DNA from 2 places in the Leeuwenhoekiella sp. MAR_2009_132 genome. Region 2 is predicted to be linked to the other one. Evidence: riboswitches for the same ligand, from Rfam matches in the RefSeq annotation. Region 2 holds a riboswitch; the other holds the start of a gene.
What was found. Region 2 has a riboswitch for S-adenosylmethionine ahead of P164_RS12325 (O-acetylhomoserine aminocarboxypropyltransferase/cysteine synthase family protein). Riboswitches for the same ligand answer to the same signal wherever they lie in the genome.
Positions count from the first base shown of each region.

Region 1 (7,802 bases), on a different contig from region 2:
TATCATAATCTTTTTAATTACCGCAACCATGGCATTTACTGGGTTGCACCACAGTATTATAGGCAATATTGAGGTTTTTGCAGCCTACATAAGCGGTTCTGAAATTACTATAGGGCAGTATATAAGTGTGCAAAGTACGGCTTTAATAGGTAACGCAATAGGAGGTGCCTTTTTTGTAGCTTTATTAAAATACCGGGCTTTTGTAAATAACGTCAACTAAAATAGTAGTTGTTAGAATTTAATTTACTAGAATTATGAAGACAATTTATCTAATCGTTTTGAGTATTCTATTCGTTAACTGCGGAAGCTCAAAAAATACTGATGCTACTACAAATGCAGATTTAAATACGTGGCTTGAAGCAAGAGAATATCAGATTGAAGCGACCTATGCAATGCCTATGAATACTGCAGCTGTAAACGCTGTTTTAAACAGTAATATATTAGGACCCGGTAACAATTCTGCTCAGGTAAGTTTAATAGGTAATCCCAATTTTGTAAAGATTGATGGCGATAGCATTCACGCAAGACTACCTTATTTTGGCGAACGCCGAATGGGTGGCGCATATAGTACCCGAGATGCAGGAATAACGGTAAACGGATTGATACGTGATTATGAACAGGAAATTAAGAAAGGAATGTATGTTATCACATTTTCGGCACGTGATACTGAAGGAACCGAAAGCTATGATTTTATACTCAATTTAAGATCTAATCTGGTTGCAGATCTTTCTGTACAAAGTACACAACGCACAACAATACATTATCGCGGAACTGTAGATCAATTAAAACCTGAGGAATCTAAGAAGTAGGGTTAATAGAATATTAGGTCTAAATATAATTTCCTTGAAAACGTAATGTGAAGCAACTCTTGCTTGAAAAAGAGGCTTCAACATATTCTATTTTACATAATGTAAATTATAGAACAAATATATAGATTAGTATATTAGTGTTAAGAACTCATTTTTCTTAGTTTTTCCTTTTAGCTATATTTAATATATCGTTTTAAACTAACTGTCATTACGAACGCAGTCGTGCAAGATTTCAATAATCTTAATGTTCCCTTTAAAGCATTAGAAAAATTAAAACAACCTTGATGTCATTTTGAGCACAGTCGAGAAATCACAAATCCTAATGATTACTAACTCATTATATAGAAAAACTATAATTCTCAAAATTCGCGTATTCCGTACAAAGACTTAGAAATTTTCAAATACGCGATTCTTAGAGCTTGGGATTTTTAAAATCTCTGCAAATTTTCATCAGTAATTAAAACTAATTTTTTAGTTAATGATATAGGTGAAATCTTTTTTTTGTTTAACTAACTATATATTTTCTAATACTCTGTCTTATCCATTTTCTTCGTCCATTCTTGAAATGGTTTAATGGCGACTTCGGGAGACAATTGCTCAAAAGGGATGCTGCGTTTCTCATACGGCAGAGGAATTTCCTCATAAATAAACGCATCATCAAACCCTATATTTGCTGCATCGGTCTGGCTGCTTCCATAGTACACTTTATCGGGTCTGGCCCAGTAAATGGCTCCCAGACACATTGGGCAAGGTTCGCACGAAGTGTATATAGTACAACCATCAAGTTGAAACGAATACAGATTTTTACAAGCATCACGTATCGCCGTAACTTCAGCGTGTGCAGTGGGATCATTTGTAGAAGTAACTTTATTATTTCCTTTACCTATAATTTTTCCGTCTTTAACAATCACACAACCAAAGGGTCCGCCTTCATTGTTTTGCATTCCTTTTATAGCTGCATTTACAGCTTCTAACATAAATTCTTCGTTGCTCATTATTTTTTGTGTTTGCTGTAAATATAGGAGTTTATGTTACTTTGAGAATATTTAATTTTTCAGGTAGTAAGCAGTATTTGTGTATTTTTCCGTTAGAAATAGTACAAACTTTTTAAATAAATACCACTTCCCTCCCACCGGTTTATACAACATCAAGCGAATACCCACATTATAGAAATATTAACTTTTAAAGTAGGATATATTGTAATTGCTAGAGTAATTTTGCGCCCTTAAATTAATTATCCAGAATCTCATAAGGGAGATAGCAACCTGCAATAACGAGCAAGGTGCTAAAATAGATAAGCCAATTACTTGGAAACCTTGTTAACACATACATCTATGTAATTACTGCTATTGCCTTTTTGAGTATAAAATTATAAAATGGCAGAACTTAAGATTACTCCAAAATTCTCAGCACTCATTCCTTTATTGGTTTTTGTAGTTACCTTTCTCGGTGTAGGAATTTATCAAGATGACTTTTATGCACTTCCCGCACCTATTGCGGTTATTGTAGGGATTGTAGTCGCATTTCTAATGTTTAGACAGTCTATTAATACTAAGATAGACACGCTTTTAAAAGGCTGCGGTGATGATAAAATCCTCACGATGTGCTTAATTTACTTGCTTGCCGGAGCTTTTGCCGCTGTAACTAATGCCACGGGAAGTGTTGACGCTATTGTAAATATGGGTTTAGACTTTATTGCGATTGAGTACATCTACGTAGGTATTTTTGTTATTGCTGGTTTCTTATCTGTTTCTACGGGAACTTCGGTAGGAGCGATTGTTGCGCTGGCTCCCATTGTTGTGGGTTTTGCAGCTAATAGCAGTGCAGACCTGGCGATACTTTGCGGTGCGCTTTTAGGTGGTAGTATGTTTGGAGATAACTTATCGGTTATTTCAGATACGACTATTGCGGCGACTCAATCACTGGGCACCAAAATGAGTGATAAATTTAAACAGAACATAAAAATTGCCGTACCTGCAGCTATAGGCACAATCGCTATATTAGTTTTTCAAGGGACAGATCTTACAGCTACTGAAGCTACAGCTGTAAGTTATAACTATGATGTACTCAAAATTACACCGTATATTTTGGTGATTTTACTTTCTATTCTTGGGCTTAATGTTTTTATAACCCTGTTTGTTGGCGTGTTGGCAGCAGGTATTTTGGGAATTAGCTACGGCGATTTTACGCTTATAGAATCTACTAAAATTGCCTATGAAGGTTTTACAAATATGACCGAAATCTTCTTACTATCCTTACTCACCGGCGGACTCGCAGCTCTGGTTGCCCGTAATGGCGGGATTGAATATATTCTAGTAAATATCAAAAAGCTAATTAAAAATAAAAAGACTGCAGAACTGGGCGTTGCAACCTTAGTAAGTACGATTAATATGGCTATTGCAAATAATACGGTATCTATAATCATTGCGGGTCCTATTGCAAAAACAATCAATGATGAGTACCAATTAGACAACAAAAAAACAGCATCTATTTTAGATATTTTTGCTTGTATTGTTCAGGGCTTATTGCCGTATGGAGCGCAAGTGCTTATGATTTTGAGTTTTTCTAACGGAAAGATTAATTACTTAGATTTAATGGGCAATACCTGGTATTTACTTTTGTTGCTGGTTTACACGCTTCTTTTTATTACGTTCAACCCGATGCATAAAGCAAAATCATAATCTGTTTATGCAGAAGACTTCTTTTAAAACGAAAATCAAATGGAATTTAAATATTGAGGTATTAATTTTTTTTGAAACAAGTAAAACAACCTTCAGTAGCTCATAGAAGGCAACATACTAGTAATACATTCTAAAATCTAAAAGTTTGCATATTGCATAGTGTTTCTCATGTAAGGTCTCTACGACATTAAAAAGATCATCATCTTCATTAAATAAATTGAAGTACACTTTATCAAGATTAGAACTACTTATCCCGTCAACGGCATTTCCATAGCCAGAAACTGCTTTTGCGTTTGTAATATCTAAAAAATATTGCGCTTCTTCTTCGTCAAGATCCAGTACTTTAGCATTCGAAAAATGAACGATTTTCCCTCTCAACTTTCCTTCAAATAACTCTGCAATTTCCTGAAAACTGTAATAGTAATCATTTAAACATATACTATTAGCTTCCCCGGTCATCACTAGATAGATAATCTCGTATTCCTTAAAATAATGATCGTCCATAACCAGCGCATTTAAGCTCGCTTCGAGTCCTTCAATAGTATCACAAGTTTGATATATGCTTGCCACACCGTATTGAAGCGCCAACTCCTCCAGGCTTTTTTGAACTTCAGTAATTTGATCTACATCTATATCGGGAACACCTTCTAAACAATAAATAAATTTATCAGGATCTAAATCATGTTTCTGCGGTACTTGCGTTCTTTTTTCCAGCACTTTTAAAATAGTATAAGTAGTCAGCAAATTTAAAGACTGTTATAACATTTACAGGTATTGCCTTTGTTAATTTAAACCAACATATGTTTTCAAAACAGGTAACCTGCTACCATCTAGCGGAATAAAAAATAGGTTTTTAAATTGTGAATATCTATCTCTTTTTTTGCGAATTTCCATAGAGCCTATACCCTATTTTTGAATTTTTAAAACAATATATTATGAGTGCAACCTGGTACGAATGCAAGGTAAAATATAGAAAATTTGATGAAGCGTCTGGTACGCAAAAGGTTAAAACCGAACCTTTTTTAGTAGATGCAATCTCGTACACTGAAGCAGAAAGTAGAATTACCGAAGAAATGGCTTCGTATTTAATGGAAGGTGAAGAAATTAAAATCACCAACATTAAAGTTGCTAATTATGCAGAGATTCATCCTTTTGAAAATTGCGATCGCTGGTTTAAATCAAAAATCTCGTTAATCGCTTTTGACGAAGAAAGCGGTAAAGAACGTAAAACCAATATGTATCTGTTGGTACAGGCAAATGATGTCAAAGAAGCCTTTGAAAACACTGTAAGTACAATGCAGGATACAATGGGCGAATACACTATTCCGGCAGTTTCTGAATCTCCTATTATGGATGTCTTTCCATATTTTTCAGGTGATGAGGAGGAAACAGAGCGTCTGGAAGAGTTTAATCGCTTAAAAGAATCTACACCTAGCTATAACGACGATAACGAAGAATTGGCAATGGCAGATTCGCTCACTGCTGAAGCTGAATAATATAATATTGTAGACCTTAAAGTTTACCTTTTTAAGGAATCTTTACTCAAAAAGCTACATTATTAATCAAAAAAAGTCTCGAAAAATCGGGACTTTTTTTTATTATAATAAATAGTGATTCTTTCAGTACAAAAGATTTTAATTCAGTGCAATTCATTAGAAGTAATCTTACTGTAAATTGCAAACCTATTGAGAAATCAGAAATCGATTATACAACCAGGCTCAAGATCTTCCGAAGAAAACCTTTAAAAACTTTAACCACCAACTTATTGCAACATCAAATCGCTTAAGCACGCTTCAAGCCTATATTTGCAAACGCATCGGCTCATTAAATAATTATATATGATAATACCTAAACTACATTACAGATCTCAGGGTAATTCTTCAGAAGAGCATTTAGAAAATATTCAAAAGGCCTGTACATCAGGTATAGAATTAGTGCAATTAGATTTTGAAAAGGCTACCGAAAAACAATTGCTTAAATTGGCAAAACAGGTACGCGAAATCACTTCGCATTTTCAAACCCGGTTATTCTTAACTGATCATCACAAAATAGCGAGGGAGATCAAAGCAGATGGTGTGTATTTAGAAAAAACAGATCTTTCTCTCCTACTTTCAGTACGCAATCACCTGTATACCTGGCAAATAATAGGTGCCGGTGCGCATACGTTGCAAGAATGTGAGGCGTTAATCGCTAAAGATATCGATTATATTAATCTAAATCCGTTTAAAACAAATACCAAACTAGTTACCGCAAAAACAGGTTTGGGTTTAAATGGGTATAGCCTCATTACTGAAGCTTTAACTACTGAAACTCCTATATTGGGTGCAGGTGGAATAACCCCTGAAGATGTGAAGGACTTGATGACTGCCGGAATTTCAGGAATAGTAGTTTCAGATTATATTACTCAAGATTTCAATTCAATTAAAACATTTAATCAGTTATTAAAAGCATCTTCGACTGAAGAGCAACGTCACACTTTTGAGTAAACATAAATACGGATAACCGAATAAAAAACAAAAAGCCCGTCAATTTATTGACGGGCTTTTTTAAAACTTTAAGATATATGTATTAGATAACCTTTACGTTTACTGCATTTAATCCTTTGTTACCTTCCTGAAGATCGAATTCAACTTCATCGCCTTCGCGAATCTCGTCGATTAATCCTGAAATGTGTACAAAGTGGTCTTTTTCAACACCTTCTTCTGTAATAAATCCAAATCCTTTGGTTTCGTTGAAAAATTTTACTGTTCCGTTACTCATAATAATATTTAAAAAATTTAATAATTACTTAATAGTAAGCAATTACGGTGCCAAAGATACACCTTACTTCAGCTAAAGTCTAATAAAACAGCATTTTAAATAATTTAAGTGCTAATTAACTGAGTTTAGCGGCGTACTTACAGACCTAAAAAATTATTTTTGCGCAATGTGGATGTATTTAGGGCTACTGGCCGCACTTTTTTTAGGATTACACAACTTATGTAAAAAACACGCTGTACGTGGCAACGAGGTTCTTCCTGTTCTTTTAGGTACCCTTTGTTCAGGATTTTTAATGTTTTTGCCCTTTTATTTGGGATCTATTTACTATCCTGAATTTACTAAAGAATTGGACTTTTATATTACCGAGATTCCCTGGGAAGTTCACGGTTTTATTTTCATCAAATCAATGATTATGGCAGCATCGTGGATTTTAGCCTATCAGGCTTTAAAGCACTTACCCATCACCATTGTTACACCTATACGGTCTGCGGGTCCTTTTTTTACTTTTATTGGAGCTATTTTTATTTATAAAGAACAACCCAATTCTCTGCAATGGATTGGTTTCTTTGTGATTATTCTTTCGGTGGTGTTGTATTCGCGCATTGGCAAACAAGAAGGAATCATTTTTAAAAAGAATAAATGGATTTTAGCCATTATTGCCGCAACCTTTCTGGGTGCTTCCAGCGGTTTGTATGATAAGTTTTTAATTCAGAATCTTTCCTTAAATCCGCAGACATTACAATTTTGGTTCTGCTGGTATACTATTCTAATTTTAATATTCATACTCGCCATACTCTGGTTTCCGAAGGCCGAAAAACGAAAAGCCTTCACCTTTAGATGGTCTATAATCGCAGTGGGTGTGCTTTTGCAAACCGCAGATTATTTTTACTTTAAGGCGCTACAAGATCCTGAAGCCCTGATTATGCTACTTTCTGCCATTAAACGCAGTCAGCTAATTATTGCGGTTGTAATAGGAGGTTTAGTTTTTAAAGAAAAGAATAAACGTAAAAAACTTATACCCCTAACCGGAATTCTAGTAGGTGTTTTTTTGATTTTGTATTCGTAGAATTTAGGGTTTGTGATGAGATAAAGCGTTACTAATATAGTCACGGTTTTTTTTGAATTTAACTCTCCAATTCTCAATAGCTAAAAAAATCACTTGCTAAAATTTCAGTTTACTTTATTCCTCTTCGCACGTATAATACAAGAGGGGAGTTTCGTTTTTAGTGAACTCAGGTCTGGGAAGTACACGTGCTTCTAAACGTATAAAAGGTATTGTATCAGTTGATTTAGGTTCGTGATATTCTGGAAAAAAACGATCGTCAGGGGTTAGTTTATCAGGAAATAAATTTGTGTTTAAGTAGTTTTCAATAAAGAGTTTATCTTCTTCGGAAAGATCAGAAACTGGTTTTCTGGAACTCGCTGACAAATCAAATAGTAATTGGCCGTTTATAAATGGAAAAGAAAATTGTTGACTCGTAGTATATTCTTCTCTCAGATTAATTATCAAAAATTGATTAAACTCCTGATTATTTGAAAAATGATATAATGG
Region 1 covers NZ_JHZY01000002.1:1,028,669-1,036,470, forward strand. Annotated here, with positions in the region: gene P164_RS04435 (formate/nitrite transporter family protein) at 1-220, shown strand, start outside; gene P164_RS04440 (DUF4251 domain-containing protein) at 255-809, shown strand; gene P164_RS04445 (nucleoside deaminase) at 1,334-1,804, opposite strand; SAM-I-IV-variant riboswitch at 2,039-2,137, shown strand; gene P164_RS04450 (Na+/H+ antiporter NhaC family protein) at 2,186-3,490, shown strand; gene P164_RS04455 (DUF6642 family protein) at 3,608-4,207, opposite strand; gene P164_RS04460 (DUF4494 domain-containing protein) at 4,426-4,986, shown strand; gene P164_RS04465 (thiamine phosphate synthase) at 5,329-5,976, shown strand; gene P164_RS04470 (cold-shock protein) at 6,059-6,250, opposite strand; gene P164_RS04475 (EamA family transporter) at 6,417-7,316, shown strand; gene P164_RS04480 (hypothetical protein) at 7,431-7,802, opposite strand, start outside.
Region 1: linked by a shared signal. The riboswitch ahead of P164_RS04450 (Na+/H+ antiporter NhaC family protein) and the one ahead of P164_RS12325 (O-acetylhomoserine aminocarboxypropyltransferase/cysteine synthase family protein) in region 2 are both predicted to bind S-adenosylmethionine.

Region 2 (7,802 bases):
ATGAATCTACCTCTAGCTTTTGCTTTTTTAAGATTGAAATGATATCAATAGCACTACAGCTACCTACACCCATAAGAAGTAATTCCATAGGGCTACTACCCTGAACCACATCTCCGGTTTTATTATCTATCATCACCGAATTGCCTGAAGCTCCTTTTGCTTCAAACAGGTAATCGGTGTTTTTACGTTCAAGTGTAACTTTCATGTTGTATTATTTAATTATTTCGTTCTGCGAGTTTTAAAATATCTCCAAAAACCCCTCTGGCAGTAACCGCAGCTCCTGCCCCGGCTCCCTGTATCACTAACGGATTTTCGCCATACGACTCGGTATAAATCTCAAAAATACTGTCACTGCCTTTAACCTGCCCTAAAGCCGAATTTTTAGACACGGTCACCAGCTTTACTTCGAGCGTCCCGCCATCTTCCTGAGATAAATCTCCGTAAAGGTCGCCAACATATCGCAAAACTTCGCCCTCTTTTAACGCTTTTTTACGCGCTTCGAATACGGCATCGAGTTCTTCTAAACGACTTAAGAAATCTGAAGCCGCTCCATCACGCAAATTATCAGGAATAAGATTTTCGATCTGTACATCACTAAACTCCTTATGTAAGTCGAGTTCGCGCGCTAAAATTAACAGTTTACGTCCTACATCATTGCCGCCCAGATCTTCTCGTGGGTCTGGCTCTGTAAACCCCTTGTCAATGGCGTCCCCAAGCACATCAGAAAAGCTTCGGTCTTCTACAGAAAATGTGTTGAATAAATAACTAAGCGAGCCACTAAACACTCCCTTTATACGCGTGATATTATCACCTGAAAGATGTAATAATCGTATGGTATCTATAAGCGGTAAACCTGCACCTACGTTAGTCTCATACAAATAGCGTTTTTGGTTTTCGTCTAAAACCCTACGTAATTTTTGATAGAAATCATACCCTACAGTATTTGCAATTTTATTTGAAGAAACCAGATCAAAACCGTTTTTAGCCAGATCGATGTAATTTTCAATAAAAGCTGAACTAGCCGTATTATCAATAGCAATCAAATTTGCAAGATGATTTGCTTTTGCGAAAGCGATAACCTCTTTTACACCACCTTCTATTGCTTGTGTGTCAAAATGGGATTTCCAATCTTCTGCTGCCCCATTTTTATCTAACAATACCTTCTTAGAATTAGCTACCCCAAAAATATTTAGTGAAATACTCTTGCGATCTTCTATTGTTGCCGCAGAAGCAAGTATTTGATTAATCAATGTGCCACCTACTAATCCCTGACCAAATATGGCGACATTTATTTTTTTAGCAATGCCAAAAATCTCCCCGTGAACCACATTAATTGCTTTATTCAATTGAGGTTTGCGCACGACAACACTTACATTTTTACCGGTTACCGTATTATTAAAAAGTAATGGAACAATACCATTTTTAATAAGAGCACTATAGGGTTTATGAAAGGTGCTTAAATCCTGACCTATAATCGAGATCACAGCAACCTCATCAATAACTTCAATGCGGTTTACATCCTGATTTTGAAAATCTGCTTCAAACTCAAAACGCAGTGCAGAAATTGCCTGTTGAGCCTGCTTTGTTTCTACAACTAACCCTATACCGCGTTCTGAAGAACCCTGCGCAATAATACTTACGCTCACACCGCTGTTTCCTAAAGCTCTAAAAATACGGGCATCAACACCTACTTTACCTAAAAGACCACGGCCTTCTAGATTAATTAAAGCCATCTCACTCAATACCGAAAGGGACTTAATACCTTCCTGCTCTGTTTGTGCAGTGATTAAAGTACCGGTATCGTCTGCATTAAACGTGTTTAAAATACGTAACGGAATATTCTTCTCAATCAACGGGATGATCGTCTTGGCGTGCAACACCGAAGTTCCAAAATTTGCGAGTTCGTTTGCTTCGCTATACGTTAAACGCTCAATTTTTTGAGCATCAGGCACCATATCGGGATTTGCGGTAAAAATACCATCTACGTGGGTGTAGTTTTGCAACTCGCCTGCATCAAGGTAGTTTGCTAGTAAAGAAGCCGTGTAATTACTCCCGTTTCTACCTAAGGTGGTCGTTTGATTATCTTCATTACTGGCGATAAAACCGGTAACTACATTTACCGTATCGCCATTATATTTGGCAAAGTGCTTTACCACCTGTTCTTTTGAACGGGTATCATTAGGCTGTGCATTGCCAAAAGTCCCATTGGTTTTTATTAGTTTACGGGTATCTGCAAAGTGCGCTTTAACACCTTGCTTTTGCAAAAGATGCGTTACTGTTTTTACTGAAATTAATTCACCAAAAGACAAGACCTCATCTTTCACTTTTCGGCTGTAATCGCCCAGTAAAGCTACTCCTTCAAAAAGACGTTTTAATTCTGAAAATTCTTCAGTCAAATCAACATCAAAATTATGTTGTTGATAGATTTTAAAAGCATCAAATCTATGCTGAATATCGAGACCTGAAGCAGCGGCTTCAAGTAGCGCTTCTAACTCATCTGTGGCACCACCTCGCGCAGAAAGCACTACTGCAATACGCTCGTGATTATTAACTTTAGATTGAATAATATCTAGTACAGTATCTAATCCTTTCCCATTTGCTAATGATTTTCCGCCAAATTTTAAAATTTTCAGCTTTGCAGTATCTGCTCGAAATACAGGATATAATAACTGCTCAAGCTGTTCAAATTCAATTAAAAAAGCATCGTGACCGTGTACCGAATTAATCTCGCCATAGGTTACATTGTTCTTATGTTGCGCCAGCTGCTTGTACGTTTCTCTGTTTTCTGCAGGTGTAAAAAATAGATCAGAATCTACTCCAATGATGTGAATATTTGCCTCTACCTTACTTAAAATCTCATTAAAACCTTCGCGCCCACGAGTTACATCTATGGTTTTTAGAAGCTGATTCATTAACCGGTAAGCTGCTACCTGAAAGCGGTCTTTTAACTTGTGTCCGTGATGGTCTAACCAGCTTTCTACATTAAAGATTTTGAGATCTTCATTTGTGCTGCGCTGAAATTTATTTTTAAACGATTCTGGCGTTCTATAGCACAACATTGCGTGCATACGCGCATCGTGAACCGGCTGTGAAGAATTTTTTAATATTTGTTCCTGAATCTGGCAGTTAGCAATAAGCCAATCTGTAGACTTCCAGTCTGATGCAACGGGGATTAGATGCTTAGTGATATCTGGCTGAAGCGCAATCATCTCCCAGGCAATACCGCCTCCCAGTGAGCCTCCTACAATAGCAAAAAGTTCCTTAATCTTTAGTAATTTAAGACCTTCTAAAAAAGAACGCGCCACATCCTGAGCCACAAAATCTTTGTAATTTTCGATCAAGAATCCGTCATAACCATTCCCCGGAATATTAAAAGAAAGAATGCTATACGTATTTGTATCTATACACTTATTCTCTCCTATAATTTCATTCCACCAGCCGTCTTCACCACTCACGTGCGAGTTACCGGTAAGTGCATGGTTGACTAAAATTAACGGCGCTGTTCCCAGTTTTTGACCAAATGTCTCATAACTCAATGGCAGATCTAATTGATAACCTGACTGCGTTATGAAATTTAGTATTTCAAGTTTGTGTACCATTTAGGGTAAATTGTAGTATTAATCGCCTATCTCCAGATAGGCGATTTGTAATTTTATGTAGTAACTGCTTATTTAATTTGTGCGAATGCCGCTTTTAGATCAGCTTTTAAATCTTCAACATCTTCAAGACCTACAGAAAGACGTATTAAATCTTTAGTAACTCCCGTTGCTTCCTGAGCCGTATCTGGCAGTTGCTGATGCGTGGTACTTGCCGGGTGTATAATTAATGATTTAGTATCTCCTATATTTGCCAGCAGTGAAAAAATTTCCGTTTTATCTGCAACTGTTTTCGCTCCTTCAAATCCACTTTTTAAACCAAAAGTCACGATCCCACTTTGACCGTGAGGCAGGTATTTTTTTGCTAAAGTATTGTATTTACTACTCGCTAAACCAGGGTAATTGACCCAGGTAACTTCGGGCTGTGCTTCTAACCAGGTTGCTAATTCCAATGCATTTTCACTATGTTGTTTGATGCGGACTTTTAAAGTCTCTAATCCCTGAATAATTTGAAATGCGTTAAACGGACTCAAAGCAGCGCCGTGATCTCGTAATCCTTCAATACGTGTTTTTGCTATAAAGGCCGCAGGGCCTAATACATCGTGATATACTAACCCGTGGTAACCCGCAGAAGGTTCTGTAAACTCGGGGAATTTTCCGCTAGACCAGTCAAAAGTACCTGCATCTATAATAACCCCACCTAAAGAAGTTCCGTTACCATTAATGTATTTAGTCAAAGAATGAATTACAATATTTGCCCCGTGTGCAATAGGATTTAAAAGTGCAGGTGAAGCGACGGTATTATCTACTATTAAAGGTATTTTATGCGCCTTAGCTGCAGCAGCAATTCCTTCTAAATCCAGCACATCAAGCTTAGGATTTCCTAAAGACTCAACAAAAATAGCACGCGTATTATCCTGCACAGCAGCACCAAAATTTGCCACCTTATCAGGATCTACAAAAGTGGTCGTAATCCCAAATCGCGGAAGTGTAACGCTTAATAGGTTATAAGTCCCACCATATAAACTACTTGATGCTACAATATGATCGCCCTGCTTTAAAAGGGTTAATAATGCGGTATTGATTGCTGCAGTCCCAGAGGCTGTAACAACTGCTGCAATACCACCTTCAAGAGCAGCAAGGCGTTGCTCAAGAATATCATTTGTAGGGTTATTTAAGCGTGTATAAATAAACCCCGGTTGTGATAAATTAAATAATCCTGCGGCATGGTCAGAGTCGTTAAAAACATAGCTGCTCGTCTGGTAAATAGGCACAGCGCGTGTGCCCCCATTAGCTTTAGTGTCATGACCCGCGTGTAATGCTTGTGTTGAAAATTTTTGAGTACTCATTTTTCTCTTTTTTAGTTAAAATAAATTAAACCAAAAGTCAAATAGTGCCGCCCTGGCATCAATTACAAGAAAAATGTTATGAAGAAAAATAAACTATTTAAGAACAAATAGTTTGTTAGGTTATCTATCATCAGTAATTAAACTGTTGTAGAATTTAGCACCTTCATCCCGTAGGAAGGGTTGCTAAGGCTTCATTGGGTCTATCCCTCCGCCTTTCTTGATAACATTTCAGTATGTGTTTGAACTTTGTGAGTGTAAAGATTGCAAAACCTTTTACAGATATGCAAGTAAAGAACGTTTAATTTTACAAAATGAAAATTTTTCATAAGATTTTGATTCCCGTTTTTTAATACCTTCTAAATTTATACATTTGCCCCCCAAAAGAGGAAAGATTTGACTGATTGCAACCTCTTATACTGAATAATTTTTCGGTGTAAAAAATGCTAAAGGCAGTAACCACTACCCTTAACAGGCATTTGTCAAATCTTTTTTTCGGCTTTAAGACAATCCTCTGCGGAAACGCCAGAGGTACGAATCGATAATTAATTTTAAATTTTAGATAATTCTGAAATTTAAAACCCGGTAGGGAAAAAATTGCTTGAATGGCTTACTTATTTACCTCAGAAAGCGTGTCTGAAGGACACCCGGATAAAATCGCTGATCAAATTAGCGATACATTATTAGACAATTTTCTAGCCTTTGACCCCGAGTCAAAAGTAGCTTGTGAAACACTTGTGACTACCGGCCAGGTTGTACTTGCCGGAGAAGTAAAAAGCGATACGTATATAGACGTTCAAAATATTGCAAGAGGTGTTATCAACGATATTGGTTACACAAAAGGAGCTTACCAGTTTAGTGGTGATAGCTGTGGTGTAATTTCTCTTATACACGAGCAGTCAAAAGATATTAATCAAGGTGTAGACCGCGCTTCAAAAGAAGAGCAGGGAGCCGGTGACCAGGGGATGATGTTTGGTTACGCGACTAAAGAAACGGCTAATTATATGCCTCTCGCTTTAGACATCTCGCATCGCATTATGATCGAACTGGCAAAACTACGCCGCGAAGAAAAAGACATTACCTATTTACGCCCAGATGCTAAAGCACAGGTAACTATTGAATATTCTGATGATAACATACCTCAAAAAATCGTTGCTATTGTAGTTTCTACACAGCACGACGAATTTGATAAAGACGAAAAAATGCTTGCTAAGATTAAAAAAGATATGATCTCTATTTTAATCCCTCGTGTAAAAGCAGGTCTTACCGAAGATATTGCCAAATTATTTAATGACGAGATCACCTACCATATTAACCCAACAGGGAAATTTGTTATAGGTGGTCCTCACGGAGATTCTGGTCTTACAGGGCGTAAAATCATCGTAGATACCTATGGCGGTAAAGGTGCTCACGGTGGTGGTGCATTTTCTGGTAAAGATCCCAGTAAAGTAGACCGTTCTGCGGCTTATGCTGCACGACACATTGCTAAAAATTTAGTGGCTGCAGGTGTAGCTGATGAGGTTTTAGTACAGGTATCTTATGCTATTGGTGTTGTAGAGCCCACTTCTATATTTGTAGACACCTACGGAACTAAGAAAGTAGCTATGAGCAACGGTGAGATAGCAACAAAAGTACGTGAGCTATTTGATATGCGCCCTGCGGCAATTGAAGATCGTTTAAAATTACGCAATCCTATTTATAGAGAAACTGCGGCTTATGGTCATATGGGAAAAGATCCTCAGATAATCACTAAGATTTTTGAAAGCCCATACAGCGGTAGAGTTACTAAAGAAGTTGAACTGTTTACCTGGGAGAAGCTTGACTATGTAGATCAAGTAAAAGAAGCATTTGGGTTGTAAAACCTAAATACTTCATAAACTATACCTAATGCCATTCAGTCTGAATGGCATTTTTTAATTTTAAGCTTAAAAAAATGGCACTTTTACTTATACGCAACGATAAAAATTATACGCCGTGGATTGACGCTTTAAAGAAAGCCGATTCTTCAATCACCGTAGTAACTCCCGAGACGGTGGAAAATCCTGAGGAGGTTACAATGGCTGTTACCTGGAAAGCTCCACAGGGAAGTTTTGCTAAATACACTAACCTTAAAGCTATAGGCTCTATGGGTGCTGGTGTAGATCATTTATTTGATGACCCATCACTGCCAAAAAACATATCACTCACTCGCGTAGTAGATGATAAACTAGCCAGCGATATGCAAGAATTTGTTTCTGCATTGTGTCTCAACCATATTAGAAATTTAAAAGAGTATGCTGCTTTGCAAGCACAAGCAAAATGGAAACCTACATCGTATAAACGCGCTAAAGATGTTACCGTAGGTATTCTGGGCTTTGGCACGCTGGGACAGGCTGTTGGGAATATGCTTAGTACTATTGGATTTAAAGTTACCGGCTGGTCACACTCAAAAAAAGATGTTGAACAGATTACCAGTTATTCTCAAAATGAACTCGATAGATTTTTAGCTGAAGCTGAGATTTTGGTGTGTTTGCTACCCCTAACAGATAAAACTGAAGGAATATTAAATACTGAATTGTTTTCTAAACTTCCTAAGGGCGCTTATTTAATTAATGTAGCGCGTGGCGGTCATCTTGTCGAAACTGATTTAATCGAAGCCCTAAACAATAGGCAATTGAGCGGCGCTGCCCTTGATGTATTTCATACAGAACCTTTGCCACAAGATCATTTGTTTTGGAACCGAAACGATATTACAATCACCCCACATATTGCCAGTATGAGCAATGCAGCTTCAGTTTCTGCGCAAATTGCCGAAAATTATAATAGAGTTAAAAATGGAGAAGAATTACTAAATACCGTATCTAGTGAAAGAGGGTATTAA
Region 2 covers NZ_JHZY01000004.1:903,481-911,282, forward strand. Annotated here, with positions in the region: gene P164_RS12315 (OsmC family protein) at 1-205, opposite strand, end outside; gene thrA (bifunctional aspartate kinase/homoserine dehydrogenase I) at 216-3,599, opposite strand; gene P164_RS12325 (O-acetylhomoserine aminocarboxypropyltransferase/cysteine synthase family protein) at 3,668-4,945, opposite strand; SAM riboswitch class I at 5,063-5,172, opposite strand; gene metK (methionine adenosyltransferase) at 5,548-6,801, shown strand; gene P164_RS12335 (2-hydroxyacid dehydrogenase) at 6,876-7,802, shown strand.